Regions from separate parts of the Polaromonas sp. P2_G11 genome, predicted to be linked through region 1. Evidence: riboswitches for the same ligand, from Rfam matches in the RefSeq annotation. Region 1 holds a riboswitch; the other holds the start of a gene.
What was found. A riboswitch is a leader RNA that binds a small molecule or an ion and turns the genes downstream of it on or off. The one in region 1 is predicted to bind glycine.
Positions count from the first base shown of each region.

Region 2: it holds a riboswitch for glycine, as region 1 does, so the genes downstream of both, gcvT (glycine cleavage system aminomethyltransferase GcvT) here and AC1DWQ_RS06515 (D-amino acid dehydrogenase) in region 1, are expected to answer to the same signal.

Region 1 covers NZ_JBFUFE010000001.1:1,339,228-1,342,623, forward strand. The annotation lists gene AC1DWQ_RS06500 (alpha/beta fold hydrolase) at 1-8, shown strand, start outside; gene AC1DWQ_RS06505 (thioredoxin domain-containing protein) at 5-487, shown strand; gene AC1DWQ_RS06510 (GrpB family protein) at 685-1,221, shown strand; glycine riboswitch at 1,418-1,539, shown strand; gene AC1DWQ_RS06515 (D-amino acid dehydrogenase) at 1,650-2,963, shown strand; gene AC1DWQ_RS06520 (OmpW/AlkL family protein) at 3,029-3,396, opposite strand, start outside.
Region 2 covers NZ_JBFUFE010000001.1:82,901-86,296, reverse strand. The annotation lists gene gcvP (aminomethyl-transferring glycine dehydrogenase) at 1-96, opposite strand, end outside; gene gcvH (glycine cleavage system protein GcvH) at 155-520, opposite strand; gene gcvT (glycine cleavage system aminomethyltransferase GcvT) at 575-1,735, opposite strand; glycine riboswitch at 1,791-1,894, opposite strand; glycine riboswitch at 1,916-2,031, opposite strand; gene AC1DWQ_RS00415 (hypothetical protein) at 2,059-2,628, opposite strand; gene AC1DWQ_RS00410 (TRAP transporter large permease) at 2,701-3,396, opposite strand, start outside.

The DNA.
Region 1 (3,396 bases):
CTGAATGACCCTGGTGAGCCGCCGCCAGTTCACTGCCGTGCTGGCAGCCGGGCTGGCCGTGCCCCAGCTCGCGCTGGCCAAAGACACGGCCCTGCCTGTGCCGGCCTCTTTGCCGGCGGCCGCTGGAATCGCCTTCGCCAAAAATGAACCACTGGTGCTGTTGGTCAGCCTGCCCGGCTGCCCCTTCTGCGAACTGGTGCGGCGCAACTACCTGTTGCCGGGGCAACGCGATGGCAGCCTGCACGCCTGGCAGCTCAACATCAGCGACCGCGCGACACCGCTGACCGGCTTTGACGGCCAGGTGACGACGGCCGCCGCCCAGGTTGCGGCATGGAAGGCCGGCTTCACCCCCACGGTGCTGTTTCTGGGCCCGGCCGGGCAAGACCTGGCGGAACGGCTGGTCGGCCTGGCGTCTGTCGACTTTTATGGTGCCTATCTGGAAGAGCGGCTGGCACAGGCGCGCAAAGCTGTGCTGGCGCTCAGGTGAATGAAATGCAGACCGCCCCATTCGCAGCCGTGGGGATTTCTGGTTGCTATTGTTTTAATAGCTGCTCGCGCAATTACTGATTGGGCAAATGGCCTTTTTTATGCTTAAAACCGCCTTAAAAATGACCCCGCAAAGGATTCTGGCGTGTCGCACAGCGTTTTTTGCCCCTGCACAACAACCTGCCAGCCGTCACGCGCATGACTGACCAGGAATCGCTGCTTGCCGCTATCCACGAGGAAGTGGTCTTGCAGGCCTACAACCCGGCCTGGCCCCAGCAGTTTGTGGCTGAGCGGGACCGCCTGCTTGCGCTCTCCCCCCAGCTGCCGGCCCGCCTGATCGACATCCAGCACATCGGCAGCACGGCCGTGCCCGGCCTGGCGGCCAAACCGGTGATTGACATGCTGGCCGGTGTGGAATCAATCGCGGCGGCTGAAGCGCTTCTGGCGCCGCTGTGCGCCAACGGCTACACGACCTCCGCTGAATTCAATGCCTCGCTGTCTGACCGCAAATGGCTGATGCGCTGGGCAGAGGGGCGGCGCACGCATCACCTGCACCTGGTGGTGCACGGCGGCGAGGTGTGGGCGCAGCGCCTGCGTTTTCGCGACGCCCTGCGTTCGGACCCGGCGCTGGCGGCGCGCTATGCCGCGCTCAAGGCGGAACTGGCGGCCAGGCACCCGGGTGACCGCGAGGCCTATACCGATGCCAAAGCCGCGTTTGTGAACGCGGCCAGCTAAGGCTGAGCCGCCCTGCTTCCTACTATTAAGCCGCTGAATCAACCCGCTAGACCTGTACTGAACGCCCTATTCACGCTTGGCAAAACAGGCTTCGGTGGTAAATTCAAACCCGTTCAAGCAGGAGAGCGCTGCCCCACAAGGCAGCCACCGAAGGCGCAAACTTCCATAATCGCTCAGGTCCCGTACTGCCCGGAACACACAGCCGTCTGGAGAGACGCCGCACGCAAGGTGCAGCGCACCGAAGGAGCAAAGCCGAAGCTTGTCATCGACATCAAAGCAGCGGCTGAATCTCTCAGGTAACAAGGACAGTGGAAGCGGCCGCAAGCATGTGATGGCTTGGCGGTTGCCACGTTTCTTTTTGATTCAAGCACCCCAAGGCATTGCACTTGCGCAACTGCAATGTTCTGCTTGAATGAAAAGGAATCGTCATGAAAGTCATGGTTTTGGGAGCTGGTGTCACGGGTATCACCACGGCCTGGTATTTGGCGCAACGCGGCCATGAAGTAACGGTGGTGGAGCGCCGCAACGCGGCCGCGATGGAAACCAGTTTTGCCAACGGCGGGCAAATATCGGTGAGCCATGCGGAACCCTGGGCCAACCCGGGCGCGCCGCTCAAGGTCTTGCAATGGCTGGCGCGTGAAGATGCGCCTCTGCTCTTCAGGCTGCGCGCCGATGTGAACCAGTGGCTGTGGGGGCTGGAGTTTTTGCGCAACTGCACGCCCGCGCGTACGGCACAAAACATCAAGCAGATCGTGAACCTGGGCATGTACAGCCGCGGCGCGCTGCAAAAACTGCGCGCCGAGCTGGGCCTGCTGTACAACGCGCAGACCAAGGGCATCCTGCACTTCTATACCAGCCAGGCCGAGTACGACGCGGCGCAGGAGCCCGCACGCATCATGCGCGAGCACGGCTGCGAGCTCGACATGAAGACGGCCGACGAATGTGTGGCGATTGAGCCCGCACTGGCGCAATGCCGCGGCAGCATCGTGGGCGGCAGCATGACACCCAGCGATGAATCGGGTGACGCCCGCGCTTTTACCGCCGCGCTGGCTGCGCGTTGCGAGCAGGCCGGTGTGAAATTTTTGTACAACACCACGGTGCTGGGCCTGGACGCCGCGCAGGGGCAGCTCAATGGCGTGCAGGTGGCGATGGGCAGCGGCGAGGCCGGCGGCAAGGTCGAGATGCTGAAAGCCGATGCGTATGTGATGTGCCTGGGCGCCTTCAGCGCGCAGTGGGCCAAGGTGCTGGGGCAAAGCCTGCGCATCTACCCGGCCAAGGGTTACTCGGTCACGCTGCCAGTGATCAACGAAGCCGCTTCCTATCAGGTCAGCCTGACGGATGACGAATACAAGCTGGTGTTCTCGCGCTTTGGCAACCGCTTGCGCATTGCCGGCACGGCCGAGCTTAATGGCTACAACACCGAGCTGAACCTGGTGCGCTGCAACGCCATCGTGCGCCGTGTAAAACAACTCTTTCCCGACATGACGGACGGCGAAGGCGCGCAGTTCTGGACGGGCCTGCGGCCGGCCACACCGAGCAATGTGCCTTACATCGGCAAAAGCAAGGCCTCCAATGTCTTCCTCAACACGGGCCACGGCACGCTGGGCTGGACGCATGCCTGCGGCTCGGGCGCGGCGATTGCGGACATCGTGAGCGGGCGCGTGCCGGAAGTCGACTTTGCATTTACGGGGATGGCGGCGCCGGGGCGTGTGATGGCGTTGCCGGGGATGGCAAAGGCCTGAACCCGCGCCGCCGCAAGCGCCCGCGAGAAGAGACGCGCAAGTTTGGGCGTCTCACCCTTTTCTGCTCAAAACCGCCAGCCAAGCCCCACACCCAACAACATCGGGTCGGCCTTGAACGTGCCGATGTTGGCGCCGCCCGCGGACACGTCGGTGCGGATGTAGACCTTCTTCAGGTCGAAGTTCAGGGACAGCTGCTTGCCGAGGGGAATGTCCACGCCGACCTGCAGCGCCGGGCCCCAGCTGCTGCGTTTGATGTCCACGCCAGCCGGCAGGCTGACCGCACTGAAGCGGGTGTAGTTGACGCCCGCGCCGACATAGGGCTTGAAGGCGCCCGCACCCAGCGAGTCGAAGTGGTATTGCGCCATCAGCGTGGGCGGCAGGTGCTTGAAGCTGCCGATGGCGGTGCCGCGGGACGACAGCGTGTGCTTTTGCG
Region 2 (3,396 bases), 1.3 Mb from region 1:
GTGTACTTCGTCGGCGTCATCGATGCCGATGTGGCGGGCGATGAATTCGGCGGGGTTTTCAAGGTCGCCCAGGGGCTTGGCGGTTTGCATCAACATGTCGGGTCCCGTGTCAGGCTTGGCAGCCAGGAGTCAGAAAAAAGAATCGGTCAGAAAATCAGGCAGCGAAAGCGGTGTAGCGGGTTTCGTCCATCAGCGCGTCAAGCTGCGTTGGGTCGGACAGCTTGACTTTGAAAAACCAGCCGGCGCCCATCGGGTCGCTGTTAGCGAGAGACGGGTCGTCTCTTAGGGCTTCGTTGATTTCGGTGACTTCGCCACTCAAGGGCATATACACGTCGGCCGCGGCCTTGACGGATTCGACAACACCGGCGGTTTCTTTCTGGGCGAAGGTGGTGCCGACAGCCGGCAGGTCCACAAACACCACATCGCCCAGCGCATCCTGCGCATGCACGGTGATGCCGACGGTGGCGACGTTGCCTTCAATCTTGACCCATTCGTGGTCTTCGGTGTATTTGACGGTCATGAGGTTCTCCAGGGGTTGAGTGGGGTGAATAAAACGGGGAGCTTGATCTGGTGCTTAACCGCGGTAGTAGCGGGCGGGAACGAAAGGCATGGCGACCACTTCCATGGGCACCGGCTTGCCGCGCACGATGGCGTTCACGCGTGTGCCTAGCGCAGCGAACTCAGGTTTGATGTAACCCATGGCGACGGGCTGGTTGATGGTGGGGCCCAACAAACCGCTGGTGACTTCGCCGATAGCCATGCCGTCGGTGCTTTGCAGTTCGGTGTGGTCGCGTACAGGAACGCGCTCCAGCGCCACCAGGCCGATACGCTTGCGGGTGAGTAGGGCGGGGTCTGCCAGTTGGGCCAGGATTTTGTCCGCACCCGGAAAGCCGCCGGCACGTGCGCCACCCGTGCGGCGGATCTTTTGCATGGCCCAGTTGAGGTTGGCCTCCACCGGCGTGGTGGTGGTGTCAATGTCGTTGCCATAGAGGCACAGGCCCGCTTCCAGCCGCAGCGAATTGCGCGCGCCCAGGCCGATGGGTTTGACTTCAGGTTGCGCGAGCAGCGCGCGTGCGAGTGCGTCAGCTTGCGAAGCAGGCACCGAGACTTCAAAGCCATCTTCACCGGTGTAGCCGCTGCGGGTGATGAAGCAGTCGCAGCCGGCCACGGTGAAGCGCCCGCCGGTCATGAACACCAGCTTTTCGACGCCTGGCGCCAGTCGCTGCAAGGCCGTGACGGCCTGCGGGCCCTGCAGTGCCATCAGAGCCATCTCGGGCATGGGGATGACTTCGCAGCGCGAACCGATTTTGGCCTGGATGTGCGCGATGTCGCCCGCCTTGCACGCACCGTTGACGATGACAAACAGGTCGCCGCCGTTCGCATAGTCACGGTTGAAGAACATCAGGTCGTCGATGATGCCGCCGTCGTCGTTCAACAGCAGGCCGTAGCGCTGCTTGCCGGCGGGCAGGTCGATCACATCAACGGGTATCAGGGATTCCAGCGCGACTGCGGCATCAGCACCCACCAGGCGTAGCTGGCCCATGTGGGACACGTCAAAAAGGCCGGCAGCCTGGCGTGTGTGGTGGTGTTCCGCCATCAGGCCCGCGGGGTACTGCACTGGCATCGAATAGCCCGCGAAAGGCACCATGCGCGCGCCAAGCTCCACATGCAGGTCATGCAGGGGCGTTTTCAACAAGGTTTCGGGGGCGGCGGAAGAGGTGGACGAATCGGACAAGGCATTCTCCAGGGGGCAAACACGGTCATGGCAAGAACTTGTTCTCAATCCATGGGCTGCCCCTGCTGTCCACTTTACCTGAGAGATTCACCCGGCGATGCAGGCTTGCTCCTTCGGTGGGCTGCCCGTGAAAGGCGGCCTCTCTCCAGTAGGGAACGCCTTGCCGCGTGGTGCGCCGCAGGGCGGTTGCCAGTCCTTTTGCCTGAGCGTTCAGTGCTACTCAAGGGGGGTGCCCCCCGGGTGCTCGTGCGCCTTCGGCGGTTTTCGCGAGGAAAACTCTCTCCTGACACCGCTGAGTGTAACGGAAGCCGCTGTCGGCTCGATCAGGCGGCCTGGTGCTGCGGCAGCAGCATGGCGATGCGCTCGCTGATGGAGTCGGCGCGCTCGTGGCCCGCGATTTTTTCGATTTCCTCGATCATTTCGCGCGAGGCGCTGAGCATGGTCTCGCGGTCTTTGGCATTGCGCAGCGCTTCGCGAAAGCGCTCGGCCATCTCCGGGTTGCGCCGGGCGAACATGCGTTCGCAGATGTCGAACAGGAACATCCGGGTTGTGGCAAGCGAGCGCTTGCCTTCAAATTGATCGGCAGAGACCTGAATGGCCTGGGTGGTTTCGGGGCTGGGAAAGTTCTGTAACTGCGCCGGCGTGAGTGTTTGGGCGGGTGCAGGCGCAGGGTTTTTTGCCGGCGCGGACGTCTTGCCGGGATGGGCTTCCAGAAAGCCGTCGCGCAAAAGGCGCAGGGCAATGGCTTCGCCGTCGCCCTCAAACAGCGGGCGGAAGTCCTGGGCCGACTTGCTGCCGTCGGCCATCAGCAGCAGGGTGCGCTCGCGCTGGCCTAGCGTTCTCACGCCGGGCTTGAGCTCGGCACGGGCACGGTCGGTTTTGTGAAGCTGCATGGATTTCATCCTGAAATGAAACCCCGAGCATGGCTGCTGAAAATGACAGCCTCGTGAATCCTGTCCGAAAAGCTATTTTGCGTAGACGAGATCCCGCAGAGCCAGCGACAGCTGCGGGACGTAAGTGATCACCATCAGGCAAGCCAGTATCACCAATACAAACGGGAGCAGGTGGGTCACGATGCGGTCCAGCGATATCCTGGCGACGGTGCAGGCTGCAAACAGGTTCACGCCGAATGGCGGCGTGATCATGCCCAGCGCAAGGTTGACCACCATCACCAGCCCGAAGTGCACCGGGTCAATGCCGAAATGCACTGCCACTGGCGCCAGGATGGGCGCCAGCACGATGATGGCTGCGCTGGTTTCAATGAACATGCCGATGATGAATAGCGCCGCGTTGACGCCCAACAGGAAGAGGGCGGGCGACTGCAGCACGGCTTCCAGCCAGTGGCCTATGGCGTCCGGCACGCCGGCCCGGGTGATCAGGAAGGCGAACAACCCGGCATTGGCGATGATGAACATGATCACGGCACTGGAGAGCACCGATTTGCGCAGGATGACGTACAGGTCGGCCAGCTTGATCTCGCGGTAGATCACGATGCCCACGACCAGCGCATAAAACACCGCCACGGCAGAGGCTTCGGTCGGCGTGAAAATTCCGCCATAAATCCCGCCCAGAATAATCACCGGCATCAGCAATGCCCAGCCCGCCTGCCAGGTCGCCTTACCAAAGCTCAGGCGGCCGTCACCGTCCTGTTTGCCCCAGCC